DNA from 2 places in the Frigoribacterium sp. CFBP 8766 genome. Region 2 is predicted to be linked to the other one. Evidence: predicted binding sites of a transcription regulator. Region 2 holds the regulator's gene; the other holds the start of a gene.
The links. Region 2 encodes HrcA, which represses chaperone genes, less so after heat shock. Its sites were predicted from a motif close to TTNGCACTCGNNNNNNNCGAGTGCNAA; they were not measured.

Region 1: a site for HrcA is predicted at 2,706-2,732, ahead of groL (chaperonin GroEL). Genes of this name have one in related genera too.

The regions. Positions count from the first base shown of each region.
Region 1 is NZ_JACYTX010000001.1:627,868-634,726, reverse strand. It holds gene IFT90_RS03085 (HAMP domain-containing sensor histidine kinase) at 1-494, shown strand, start outside; gene groL (chaperonin GroEL) at 1,046-2,665, opposite strand; gene IFT90_RS03075 (cold-shock protein) at 2,800-3,003, opposite strand; gene IFT90_RS03070 (LytR C-terminal domain-containing protein) at 3,196-3,786, opposite strand; gene IFT90_RS03065 (DUF3263 domain-containing protein) at 3,813-4,106, opposite strand; gene IFT90_RS03060 (DUF2332 domain-containing protein) at 4,198-5,160, opposite strand; gene msrB (peptide-methionine (R)-S-oxide reductase MsrB) at 5,318-5,746, shown strand; gene IFT90_RS03050 (nitroreductase family protein) at 5,746-6,312, shown strand; gene IFT90_RS03045 (hypothetical protein) at 6,348-6,530, opposite strand; tRNA gene IFT90_RS03040 (tRNA-Thr) at 6,730-6,803, shown strand.
Region 2 is NZ_JACYTX010000002.1:606,404-613,262, forward strand. It holds gene IFT90_RS08640 (16S rRNA (uracil(1498)-N(3))-methyltransferase) at 1-263, opposite strand, end outside; gene dnaJ (molecular chaperone DnaJ) at 266-1,381, opposite strand; gene hrcA (heat-inducible transcriptional repressor HrcA) at 1,476-2,498, opposite strand; gene IFT90_RS17530 (DUF4870 domain-containing protein) at 2,754-3,266, shown strand; gene hemW (radical SAM family heme chaperone HemW) at 3,369-4,595, opposite strand; gene IFT90_RS08665 (DUF1990 family protein) at 4,598-5,350, opposite strand; gene lepA (translation elongation factor 4) at 5,354-6,859, opposite strand, start outside.

The sequences.
Region 1 (6,859 bases), on a different contig from region 2:
TGTCGGGCCACGGCCCGCAGGCGCCGGCCGTGGTGCTCGGCGAGGAGAACAAGCTGCGCCAGGTGATCACGAACTTGATGGGCAACGCCATGCGTTTCACGGAGCACGACAGCCCGATCGAGCTCGCCGTGCAGTCCGACCCGGGCCGCGGCGTCGCGACGATCGACATCGTCGACCACGGCGAGGGCATCCCGCCGCAGATCCGGGAGAAGATCTTCCAGCGCTTCTGGCGTGCCGACTCGTCGCGGACCCGCGACACGGGTGGCTCGGGCCTCGGCCTGGCCATCGTCTCCGGCATCGTGTCCGCGCACGGCGGCAGCGTCGACGTCTTCGACACCCCCGGAGGCGGTGCGACGTTCCGCGTCGCGCTGCCGCTGTTCCCCGAGGCTGGCGGCGCTGGGTCTGGGGCTGGCGCTGCGGTCGGCGCGGGCGCCAACGCCGGTGCTGGCGCTGGCGCTGGCGCTGAGATGACGCCCGCGACGCCCGCCTCCTAGTCGAACCCGGGGTCTCAGGCCCGCAATTCGCGCGTGATCCGTCTTCCGGGAACCGCCGAGGCCTGTCGCGCAGACTCGTGCCGCGCGGATCACTCTCGGCTTGCGACCCCACGCCCCCGAGAAGGTGCGGCGCAGCCGCGGCTCCTCCCCCCTCGAGCGCCCCACCCGTGATCCGCGCGATCCGTACTGCCGGCCCCGCGCCTCCTGCACGGAGGCCAAGGCTGCACGCAGATCACTCTCGAACCACGGGCATGCTGCACATGCCGACCGGCGAGCCTGCTGCAGCGGAGAATCCGGGTATCCAAGGGCCTTCGAGCGCGCTGCGGTCGGGTTCTGCGGCTCACGCGCACGTGAAGGCTCCTAGCGCGCAGATGCCGACCTGAACTCCTCCATCAGCGGCTTTTCCCTCGATTGCGACGCGCGACGACACCGTCTGGTCGGCATGTGCGGAAGAGCACCCCCACGAGCACACGCACGCACCCGCACTCACGCCGAAGGGCGGCTCCCCCGGAGGAGAGCCGCCCTTGCGGTGTGACTGGTGCGGTCGCGGACTAGAAGTCCATGCCGCCCGAGGGGTCGCCGGCCGGGGCCGGGTTGCGCTCGGGCTTGTCGGCGACGACGGCCTCGGTGGTCAGGAACAGACCAGCGATGGAGGCGGCGTTCTGCAGGGCAGAGCGGGTCACCTTGGCCGGGTCGATGATGCCGGCGGCGATCATGTCGACGTACTCGCCGGTCGCGGCGTTGAGGCCGTGTCCGACGGGCAGGCTGCGGACCTTGTCGGCGACGACGCCGGGCTCCATGCCTGCGTTGAAGGCGATCTGCTTCAGCGGAGCGTCGATCGCGACGCGCACGATGTTCGCGCCGGTCGCCTCGTCGCCCTCGAGGTGCAGCTCGGCGAGAGCGGTCTTGCCGGCCTGGATGAGGGCGACGCCACCACCGGCGACGATGCCCTCCTCGACGGCTGCCTTCGCGTTGCGGACGGCGTCCTCGATGCGGTGCTTGCGCTCCTTGAGCTCGACCTCCGTGGCCGCGCCGGCCTTGATGACGGCGACGCCGCCCGCGAGCTTGGCGAGGCGCTCCTGGAGCTTCTCGCGGTCGTAGTCGCTGTCGGTCGCCTCGATCTCGGAGCGGATCTGACGGACGCGGCCCGCGATCTGCTCGGGGTCGCCGGCGCCCTCGACGATGGTCGTCTCGTCCTTGGTGATGACGACCTTGCGTGCACGGCCGAGCAGGTCGAGCGTCGCGTTCTCGAGCTTGAGGCCGACCTCCTCGGCGATGACCTGGCCACCGGTGAGGATGGCGATGTCCTGCAGCTGGGCCTTGCGACGGTCGCCGAAGCCGGGGGCCTTGACGGCGACCGACTTGAAGATGCCGCGGATCTTGTTGACGACCAGGGTCGCCAGCGCCTCGCCGTCGACGTCCTCGGCGATGATGAGCAGCTGCTTGCCGCTCTGGATCACCTTGTCGACGACGGGGAGGAGGTCCTTGATGTTCGAGATCTTCGAGTTGACGATGAGCACGTAGGCGTCCTCGAAGACGGCCTCCTGGCGCTCGGGGTCGGTCACGAAGTACTGCGACAGGTAGCCCTTGTCGAAGCGCATGCCCTCGGTCAGCTCGAGCTCGGTGCCGAAGGTGTTCGACTCCTCGACGGTGACGACGCCCTCCTTGCCGACCTTGTCGATGGCCTCGGCGATGAGCGCGCCGATGGTGGGGTCGGCGGCGGAGATCGAGGCCGTGGCCGCGATCTGCTCCTTGGTCTCGATGTCCTTCGCGTCGGCGAGGAGCTGGGCCGAGACGGCGGCGGCGGCCTTCTCGATGCCGCGCTTCAGCGAGATGGGGTCGGCGCCTGCGGCGACGTTGCGGAGGCCCTCACGGACGAGCGCCTGGGCGAGCACGGTGGCGGTGGTGGTGCCGTCGCCGGCGACGTCGTCCGTCTTCTTGGCGACCTCCTTGACGAGCTCGGCACCGATCTTCTCGAACGGGTCGTCGAGCTCGATCTCCTTGGCGATGGAGACGCCGTCGTTCGTGATGGTGGGGGCGCCCCACTTCTTCTCGAGCACGACGTTGCGGCCGCGCGGGCCGAGCGTGACCTTCACCGCGTCGGCCAGGATGTTCAGGCCGCGCTCGAGGCCACGACGGGCCTCTTCGTCAAAAGCAATGATCTTAGCCATGTGTTTCCTCGTCCCTCCCGGACGTCATGAAGCAGAAGCATTGGCACTCACCAACGGCGAGTGCCAGGGACGATTCTGGCACTCTCACCTATGGAGTGCAAGTGAGCCCCGCACCTCGTGACGCCCGGCAGGGGTCAGGCCAGGCGGACGCTCTCCGCCTGCGGCCCCTTGTCGCCCGTGCCGACCTCGAAGACGACCGCCTGGCCCTCCTCGAGGACCTTGTAGCCGTTCATGTCGATGGCGGAGTAGTGGACGAAGACGTCCTGTCCGCCCTCCGTCACGGTGATGAAGCCGTAGCCCTTCTCCGCGTTGAACCACTTGACGGTGCCCTGTGCCATGGTGTCGTTCCCCTTGCTGTGCTCTGGTGCGGCGCGTGCGGTGGTGCCAGTGCCGGGACCAGATGCTAGCCAGGGCGCGCGGGCCCGCAGAAGGCCTCGGCGCAGGGTTAACCCGCTAGAAGTGACGAATTCACACGTTCCGCAACGGGACGGCAACACGACCGCAACGGGACAGCAACGAGGAGGCGCGCCTCAGGGCGCGTAGTCCGCCCCCAGCACCGCGGTCACCGACGAGTCGGGGAACGCGTCGCTCAGCTCGACCGTGGTCGCGCCGAGGTCGCGGGCCACGCCGCGGGCCACGGCCTCGTCGGCCGCGTCGGCGTAGTAGACGATCGTCGAGGGCACGGTGCCGTCGGCGTTGCCCTGGCCGGCCACGGTCCAGCCGGTCTCGGCGAGCGCCAGCGACGCGCTGCTCGCGAGCCCGCTCGTCGTCGTGCCGTTGAGCACGGTGATCGTGGTGACGTCGGGGTCGACGGACGCCGGGTCGGCGGCGGCGACGGTCTCGGCCGGCGTCGTGGGGGCGGCGGTCCCGTCCGTCGCGTCGTCGGCCGGCGTCCCGGACCCGGCCTCGGCCGTCTCGTCGGAGGTCGGAGAGACGAACTGGAAGCTGTCGTTCGCGACGCCGAGGTACACGACGCCCGCGCCGACGAGGACGCCGACCGCGAGGGCGCACCACGCGAAGACGACCCAGCCGCGACCTCGCCGTGCCACGGCTCGGTGGGCCCCGACCCTGTGCAGGTCGCCGGGCACCTCGTCGAATCGGTCGCGGGGGTGTTTCGCCATGGTGTGGTGTCGGTCTTCCGTGTGGGTCAGCGGTCGGTCGGCCCGAACGAGCGGGCGGCCCTCGCCCGCGAGCGCTCGTCGCGCAGTCGCAGGAGCCTCCCCACGAGCATGGGCGAATAGGCAAGTGCAGCAGGTCTGTCGAGGAGGGAGCCGAGCATCTGCTGATAGCGCGCGGTCGTGAGGCCGAGCTCGCGCCGCACCGCCGCCTCCTTCTGTCCGGGCGAGGAAGGGGCACGCTGCTCGAAGTCGAGCAGGGCACGGTCGCGCTCGGACAGCGCGCTCGTGCGCACGTCCCCGCTGCCGCTGCCCTCGTCGCTCACTGCCCCGCCCTCTCGGTCCCGGCCAGCTTAGGGGCGGGCGGCGGAGCAGCCGGGGAGGCGCGGGGCGGTTCGGCCGGTCCGCTCCCAGCCGTCAGCCGGTCGTCCACAGGCGGGTGCCGTGGGCGTCCCCCACCGCCAGCGCACGTCCGTCGAGGGCGAGCACGGCGAAGGCCTCGTCGACGGGCACACCGTCGGGCAGCACGACCGGCACTTCGTGCAGCAGGCCCCGCCGCTCGTACGAGATCCACCGCGCGCCCAGGCCGCCCACCAGGTCGACGAACTCCTGTCGACGGCGTCCGGGCAGGTAGACGAGCGTGCCGGTCGAGACGACGACGAGGGTCGCGTCCCGGGGCGCCTCGGCCGCGAGCCGCACGAGGTCGTCGACGGCGTCGCCCCGCTCGACCCGAGGAGGCGCGGCGGCGGCCACCGAGACAGCCTGCGCCAGCAAGGCGGCCCGCCCCGTCGCCCCGGGCGGGAGCAGCGCCTCGAGCCAGCCCACGTCCCCCGCGGAACGCACGTCGAGCGGGTCCAGGTCGAGGCCCGCGCGCCAGACGACCTCGGGCAGCCGCACCTCGCCGAGGTCGCCGTGCACGACGACGTCGAGCTGGACGGAGCTGTCCGGGGCGCCCCAGCGGACGTCGCCCGCGCGGTGCCCGTATCGGTCGGGCAGCAGGCCGAGGCCGGCCGAGGCGCCGACCTCGAGCAGGGCCACCGGCCCCTCCACCCGAGCCAGGGCGAGCGACACGGGGCTGGTGCGCCGCACGTCGTTGGTCTGCGTGAGCCGCCGGCCGAGCTCGTCGAGGAACCGGTCGGGGTGGTCGAGCAGCCAGCGCCGCAGCTCGGGCCAGGGGCCGAGGGGCGCACCCAGCCACCTCGCGACGGCGAGCACCAGCACCGGCTGACGCCGCGCCTCCTCGGCTCGCTCGACCAGCGCGAGCACCTCGGCGTCGGCGGCGACGCCTCGGGCCGCGGCCGCCCAGGTCGGCGACCCCTCGAGCAGGACGGCGTCCGCGTAGGCGGCGAAGCGGTCGGAGAGGGTCGGCGGCGGGGTCACCGGCCGAGTATCGCACCCCTGGGAGGCAGCCCCGAGGAGGCGGCGGCGCGGAATGGGCGTCGGCGGCGCGGTGTTCAATGGAGAGTCCCCGACGAGCAGGCCCCGACGCCTGCGAGTCCCCCCTGACGCAGAGGAGTGCACCATGGCGAACGAGCCCGTGTCGTACCAGGTCGAGAAGTCCGACGAAGAGTGGCGTCGTGAGCTCGACCCCCAGGCCTACCAGGTGCTCCGCCAGGCGGCCACCGAACGCCCGTGGACGGGCGAGCTGCTCGACGAGAGCCGTGCCGGCGTGTACGCCTGCGCCGCCTGCGGCGCCGAGCTCTTCAAGAGCGGCACCAAGTTCGACAGCGGCTGCGGCTGGCCGAGCTTCTACGAGTCGGTCGACCCGGAGGCCGTCCAGCTGATCGAGGACGACTCGCTCGGCATGGTCCGCACCGAGGTCCGCTGCGCGACCTGCGGGTCGCACCTCGGCCACGTGTTCCCCGACGGCTTCGGCACCCCGACCGGCGACCGCTACTGCATGAACTCGATCTCGCTCGACTTCAAGGCCGAGGGCACCTCGGCCGGCGACCAGGCCCAGGCCTGATGGGCGCCGTCGCCGACGCTGCCCGCCGGCGACGGTCCCGCTCGAAGGTGACCGACGAGGCGCCCGGGCACGAGCAGCTGCTCGAGCTCGTGCAGGCGGCCGCGACGGTGGCCGACCACTCGTCGCTGCGGCCGTGGCGGCTGATCGAGCTGCGCGGCGACGACCGGCTGCTGATCGGTCGAGGGCTCGCCGAGGCGAGCGGTGCCGACGGCAAGTCGGCCGAGAAGCTCGAGCAGAAGGCCCTGCGGGCGCCGCTCGTCCTCGCGGTCGTGCTGTCGCCCGTCGAGAGCCGCAAGGTGCCCGAGTGGGAGCAGGAGAGCGTCGCCTCGGGCGTCGCCCACCTGCTGTCGCTCGTGCTCGACGACGAGGGCTGGGGCGTGTTCTGGCGCACCGGCACCGACACCCGCCACGAGGCGGTGCACAGGGCCCACGGGCTGGCGCCGCACGAGAAGCTGCTCGGCTGGCTCTACGTCGGCGGGCGGACCGAGCGCGACGAGAAGCCCCGCAAGCTGCTCGAGCCCGGGCGCTTCGTCAGCGCACCGGGCTCAGCGACCGTCGAGGCGTAGACCTCGGCGAGCAGCCTGGGCCTACCAGGCTGCGTCTACCAGGACTTGCGGCTCTGCCCCACGACGGTGATCGGCAGCCAGAACGAGCCGGTCATGAGCACGATGCCCGCGAAGAAGACGAAGGCGTTGGGCTCGTCCTGCCCGAACGAGTACGCGAACAGCGCGAAGCTCGCGAGCAGCAGGATGATCGAGCCGATGGCGGTCAGGACGTTGGTCATGGGAGCTCCTCGTGGTCGGTGCCCGGGACGACCGGGCGCGACCGCGCGGGTCGCTGCAGCTCCTACTTCACCACTTGCGCCGGGTCTGCGCCAATCCTGCGTGGCGTGCAGGCCGCCAGCCGCGCCCCAGCGCGTGCTCGCTGCCCTCCTCACCTGCCCGTCGCCCGTCCGACGTCGGGTCGGTAAGATGGTCCCGCCCGCCGCCTTGGCGCAGTCCGGTAGCGCAGTGCTCTTGTAAAGCGAAGGTCGTCGGTTCGAATCCGACAGGCGGCTCCCCCGGCCCCGTCCCGCCCCTCGGCGGGGCGGGGCCTTCCCCGTGCCGGCCTCAG
Region 2 (6,859 bases):
TTGGCCAGCGCCTGGACGAGCACGAGCCGGGTCCCCGGCCGCTCGACCCGGGCCACCTCGGCGGCGACCAGCGTGAGCCGCGAGTCCGTCGCCTCGACGACCTCGCCCCGCACGGACGTGCCGCGCCCGTCGCCGAGGGCGAGTGCCTCGCCGACACGGACCCGGCTGACCGTGACCGCGTGCCGCGCCTCCTGCCCCTCGACCACGACAGTGCTCCCGACGGACGCGTCCGTCAGGTCGTCGACCAGGTAGAAGTGGGCCACGATCAGAAGTGCAGGAACCGGTCGCGGAGCTTGCCGAACAGGCCCTGCTGGAACTGCGAGAGCTCGGGCGCCGCCGAGCGGCGTCCGGCCGCGAACTTCTCGATGAGCTCTCGCTCCTTGTGGCTGAGCTTTGTCGGCGTCACCACCTGGATGCCGATCTTCAGGTCGCCGCGCCCGGTGCCGCGGAGCTTCGTGATGCCCCGGTCGCGGATCGTGATGACGTCGGCGCTCTGGGTGCCGGCCTTGAGCTCGATCTCGACCTCGCCGTCGAGCGCGTGCAGGGTCGTCTCGGTGCCCAGGATGGCGTCGGCCATCTGGACCTCGAGGGTCGCGAGCAGGTCGTCGCCGTCGCGGCTGTAGATGTCGTGGTGGCGCACCTTGACCTCGAGGTAGAGGTCGCCGTTGGGCCCGCCGGCCTGGCCGACCTCGCCCTGGCTCGGCAGCTGCAGCCGGATGCCCGTGTCGACGCCCGCGGGGATGTCGATCGGGATCGTGCGGCGCGCGCGCACCCGGCCCTGGCCCTGGCAGGTCGGGCACGGGTTCGGGATGACGGTGCCGTAGCCGCGGCAGGTGCCGCAGGGGCTCGACGTCATGACGTTGCCGAGCAGCGACCGGACGGTCCGCTGGATCTGGCCGGAGCCGTGGCAGATGTCGCAGGTCTGGGGCGAGGTGCCGGGCGCGCAGCACGACCCGTTGCAGGTCTCGCAGAGCACGGCCGTGTCGACCTCGATGTCGCGGGTCGTGCCGAAGACGATCTCCTCGAGGTCGACCTCGAGGCGCAGCAGGGCGTCCTGGCCGCGCTCGCGACGCGATCGCGGGCCCTGTCGCTGACCCCCGCCTCCTCCGCCTCCGAAGAACGCGTCGAAGATGTCGCCGAAGCCCGCCGCGCCGCCGCCCCCGCCGCCGAACCCGGCCTGCGGGCCGAGGTCGTAGCGCTCGCGCTGCTGCGGGTCGCTCAGCACGTCGTAGGCGTGCGTGACGTCCTTGAAGCGCTCGGAGGCCTCGGGGCTGGGGTTGACGTCCGGGTGCAGCTCGCGTGCGAGCCTGCGGTACGCCTTCTTGATCTCGTCGGGCGTCGCCGACCGGTCGACTCCGAGCACGTCGTAATGATCTGCCACTTGTTCTCGTCTGCCTCTGGTGTCTGGGGGTGGTCTCGTGGGGGCTGGTCAGGGGGCGCGGCGCGGTCGCGCAGGGCCGGGGAGGTGCGGGTCGTCAGCGCTCGGAGAGCAGCGACGACAGATAACGGGCCACCGCACGCACGGCGGCCATGTTGGTCGAGTAGTCCATGCGCATCGGGCCGAGCACGCCGAGGCGCGCGACCTCGCTGCCCGTCGAGGTGTACCCGCTCGCCAGCACGGACGCCTGGGAGAGGCCGAAGGAGGCGTTCTCTCGTCCGATGCTCGCGGCCACGTCGACCGCGTCGAGCTGCATCTCGCCGAAGAGGCGCAGCAGGGCCACCTGCTGCTCGATCGCCTCGAGGACGGGGTAGAGGTCGCCGCTGAAGTCGTCGCCGGTGCGCACGAGGTTGGCCGCGCCGGCCATCACGAGGCGTTCCTGACGCCCGGCGGCGAGCTGCTCGACCAGGCTGGCGACGACGACGCCGACCACGACGGCCTGCTCGGGGCGGAAGCCCTCGTGCAGGTCGCCGAGCAGCGCGGCGGCCGCGCTCAGCTCGGTGCCGCCCACCGCCGCGTTGAGCGCCCGGCGGAGCTCGGCGAGGAACTCGTCGTCGACGACGACGGGCAGCTCGACGAGCCGCTGCTCGACCTGCCCCGTGTCGGTGATGAGCACGGTCATGACACGCCGCTCGGCGAGGCTGACCAGCTCGACGTGCCGCACGCGCGCCCGCGAGAACGAGGGGTACTGCACGAGCGCCACCTGGTTCGTCAGCTGGGACAGGAGGCGGACCGTGCGGCCGAGGACCTCGTCGAGGTCGGCCGAGTCGCCGAGGAACGTCTCGATCGCCTGCCGCTGCGCGGTGGTCAGCGGACGCAGGTCGGCGAGGTGGTTGACGAAGAGGCGGTAGCCCTTGTCGGTCGGCACCCGACCAGAGGAGGTGTGGGGCGCCGCGATCAGCTCTTCTTCTTCGAGGAGCGCCATGTCGTTGCGGATCGTGGCGGCCGAGACGCCGAAGTGGTGCCGCTCGACGATCGACTTCGAGCCCACGGGCTCGCGGGACGCGACGTAGTCGTGCACGATGACGCGCAGCACCTCGAGACCACGTTCCGAGACCACGACGCACCTCCCTCTCGCACGGCCGGCGGCGGGGCACGTCACGACGACGACCCGAGCTCGCTGGCACTCGTCCTGCCAGACTGCCAATCCTACGTCACGCGGCCCGCGAGGCCTACTCGACCCGCACCTCCTGCCCTATGCTCGCCGTGACGCCCGCCGGACCACCTCGTCCGGCCGGGCGGCCAGCACCGACCACCCGCGACGCGCCCGTTCGCCTCGACCCGGTCGGGCCCACGACGACGAACAGGTGAGCAGATGACCGACACCCCTCCCTCCCAGCCGAACGACCCGCAGGGCTCCGGCTGGGGCCAGCAGCCCGGTCAGGGCCAGCCCGGCCACGGGCAGCAGCCCGGTCAGCCCGGCCCGCAGCAGCCCGGCTACGGCCAGCAGCCCGGCTACGGCCAGCAGCCCGGCTACGGCGCCCCGCAGCCGCCTCAGCCCCTGCGCCCCGAGGACGAGAAGCTCTGGGCCACGCTGATCCACGTCGGCGGCATCCTGCTCAGCTTCGTCGCGCCCCTGGTCGGCTACCTCGTACTCAAGGACCGCGGCCCGTTCGTCCGCGAGCACAGCCGCGTCGCGCTGAACTTCCAGCTGACCGTGCTCATCGCGTACCTCGTCGGAGGCGCCACGTCGTTCCTCGGCATCGGCCTCGTGATAACGCTCGTCGCGGGCATCCTCGTGATCGTCTTCGGCATCATCGCCGCCCTGGCGGCCAACCGGGGCGAGTACTACAAGTACCCGCTGAGCATCGAGTTCATCAAGGCGTAGCCCGCCGGCACGCCCGTCGAGGCGCGTCTCCCGTCTGGGAGGCGCGCCTCGCGTCGTCTCGGCAGGACGTCGCCCCACGAGCGTGCCCCGGGCAGGTCGGACTCAGACCGGGAGCAGCCGGCGGACCACGGCGTCGGCCATGAGTCGCCCCGTGCGCGTGAGGACGACCCGACCGGCCAGCGCCTCGCGCCCCTCGACCCAGCCGTCCGCGATCAGCCCGGCGACGGCCGCACGGCCCTCGGGATCGAGGTCGGAGGTGGGCAGGCCCTCGCGCATCCGGACGGCGAGCAGCACCCGCTCGACCCGACGCGTCTCGGCGTCGAGGGTCTCGCGGCCGGCTCCGGGCGACTCCCCCGCGGCCATGCGCTGGCCGTAGGCGGCCGGGTGCTTCACGTTCCACCAGCGGACCCCGCCGACGTGGCTGTGCGCGCCCGGGCCGACGCCCCACCAGTCGTGGCCCTGCCAGTACGACAGGTTGTGGCGGGAACGGTGCTGCTCGTCCCGCGCCCAGTTGCTCACCTCGTACCAGCCGTAGCCCGCGGCGGCGAGCCGGTCGTCGGCGAGCTCGTACATGTCGGCGGCGGTGTCGTCGTCGGGCTGGGCCACCTCGCCACGGCGGATCTGCCGGGCGAGCTTCGTGCCGTCCTCGACGATGAGCGAGTACGCGGACAGGTGGTCGGGCTCCTGCTCGAGGGCGACGTCGAGCGACCGGGACCAGTCGTCGAGCGTCTCGCCGGGCGTGCCGTAGATGAGGTCGAGGCTGACGTCGAGCCCGGCGTCGCGCGCCCAGCGCACGACGAGCGGCACGCGCTGGGGGTCGTGCGTCCGCTCGAGGGTCGCGAGCACGCTCGGCACCGCGGACTGCATGCCGAAGCTGACGCGCGTGAAGCCGGCGGCCGCCAGCGCCTCGAGGTACTCCGCGTCGACCGAGTCGGGGTTCGCCTCCGTCGTCACCTCGGCGCCGTCGACCAGCCCCCAGGTGTCGACGACCGACGAGAGCATCGCGGCGAGGTCGGAGTGCGGCAGCATCGTGGGCGTGCCGCCGCCGAAGAAGACGGTCGAGACCGGACGAGGAGGCAGCCCGGCACCCTCGAGGACGCGACCGGCGAGGCGCACCTCGTCCACCGCCTCCTGCGCGTAGTCGTCACGCCGGGCCCCGCGCAGCTCGTCGCCCGTGTAGGTGTTGAAGTCGCAGTAGCCGCAGCGGACCCGGCAGAAGGGCACGTGCAGGTACACGCCGAAGTTGCGGTCGGCGACGCCGTCGACCACCGAGGTCGGCAGCGAGCCGTCGACGGGGGCAGGGTCGCCGAGGGGAAGGGCTCCGGGCACCGTCAGTCGCCCGACCGGCGCGAGCCGGGCTCGCGGATCTCGTCGTCGTGGGCTGCCTCGGCGGCGGCCTCGAGGTCGACGTCGGCCTCGGCGGGGACGTCGGGCTCGCTGAGGCTGAGGGCACGCAGGTAGCGACGCGTGTACATCGCCTGCTGGCGGCGCATGAAGGGCTCGACGAGCTTCCAGCGCCAGGTGCTCGGGCGGGAGAACGAACGGATCGACAGCCAGACGGAGCCGTCGTCGGTCTGGTCGACGACCCAGCTCTCCTCGCCGCTCTCCGGGTGGCCGTCGAGCGTGCCGTAGGCGAAGCCCTTGCGCCTCGGCTCGTCGACGACGTAGACGACCCGGACGGGCGCCTGCACGCTGCGGCCGTAGGCCGAGATGGACAGGGTCGCCGTCGTGCCCGCGGTGAGGAACGGCGTGCCGTCCGGCGCGAAGCGGGACTCGTCGCGGCCCTGCTCCCAGTGCGCCGGGTCGACGGGGACGCCGTCGTCGTCGAAGGTGACGGGGTGGTAGCCGCCCTCCTCGACGGGCGGCACCGAGTCGACGTGGACCTCGATGCCGCTGCGCTCCTGGATCTTCCAGGTCATCGTGGCGATCCACGCCGCCTCGAAGCGGGCGTCGCCGTGGCCGACCCTGGTGCGGTACTCGGCGGGGCGGAAGCCCTTCGGCGGGTACTGCATCAGGTCGGGCGCCTGCGTCGCCCCGACCTCGCCGTAGGTCGTGTGGGTCTCGGCGTGGGTCGAGCGGCGCATCGGCTACTTCTTCTCTTTCTTCGCCTCGGTGTCGCCGCTCAGGGCGGCGATGAACGCCTCCTGGGGCACCTCGACGCGACCGATGGTCTTCATGCGCTTCTTGCCCTCCTTCTGCTTCTCGAGCAGCTTGCGCTTGCGGCTGATGTCGCCGCCGTAGCACTTCGCGAGGACGTCCTTGCGCATGGCACGGATGCTCTCGCGCGCGATGATCCGGGCGCCGATGGCGGCCTGGATCGGGACCTCGAACTGCTGTCGCGGGATGAGCTCACGGAGGCGACCGGTCATGAGGACCCCGTACGCGTACGCCTTGTCGCGGTGGACGATCGCGCTGAACGCGTCGACCTGCTCGCCCTGGAGCAGGATGTCGACCTTGACGAGGTCGGCCTCCTGGTCGCCGATGGGCTCGTAGTCGAGGCTCGCGTAGCCGGCCGTCTTCGACTTGAGGCTGTCGAAGAAGTCGAACACGATCTCGCCGAGGGGCATCGCGTACCGGATCTCGACCCGGTCCTCGCCGAGGTACTCCATGCCGAGCAGGGCGCCCCGGCGCTGCTGGCAGAGCTCCATGATCACGCCGACGTAGTCCTTCGGGGCGAGGATCGCCGCCTTGACCATCGGCTCGCTCACGCTGGCGATCTTGCCGCCGGGGAACTCGCTCGGGTTCGTGACGGTCACCGTCTGCTTGTCGTCGGTCGTGACCTCGTAGACGACGCTCGGCGCCGTGGTGATGAGGTCGAGGCCGAACTCGCGCTCGAGGCGCTCGGTGATGATCTCGAGGTGCAGCAGCCCGAGGAACCCGCAGCGGAACCCGAAGCCGAGGGCGACGCTGGTCTCGGGCTCGTAGACGAGGGCCGCGTCGGACAGCTTGAGCTTGTCGAGGGCCTCGCGAAGGTCGGGGTAGTCGCTGCCGTCGATCGGGTACAGGCCCGAGTAGACCATCGGGAGGGGCTCGACGTAGCCGGCCAGCGCCTCCGTCGCGGGTTTCGCGGAGGTCGTCACGGTGTCGCCGACCTTCGAGAGCCGGACGTCTTTCACACCGGTGATCAGGTAGCCGACCTCGCCGACCGAGAGGCCCTGGCTCGGCGTCGGCTCGGGGGACGAGACGCCGATCTCGAGGATCTCGTGCGTCGACTTCGTCGACATCATCTGCACCTTCTCGCGCGGGTGCAGGGTGCCGTCGATCATGCGGATGTAGGTCACGACGCCGCGGTAGCTGTCGTAGACCGAGTCGAAGATCATCGCGCGCGGCGAGGCGTCGAAGTCGCCGGTGGGCGACGGGATGCGGTCGACGACGCGGTCGAGCAGCTCGGTGACGCCGATGCCCGTCTTGCCGCTGACGCGCAGGACGTCGGCGGGGTCGCCCCCGATGAGGCTCGCGAGCTCGGCCGCGTACTTCTCCGGCTCGGCCGCCGGCAGGTCGATCTTGTTGAGGACCGGGATGATCTCGAGGTCGTTCTCGAGCGCCAGGTAGAGGTTCGCCAGCGTCTGGGCCTCGATGCCCTGCGCCGCGTC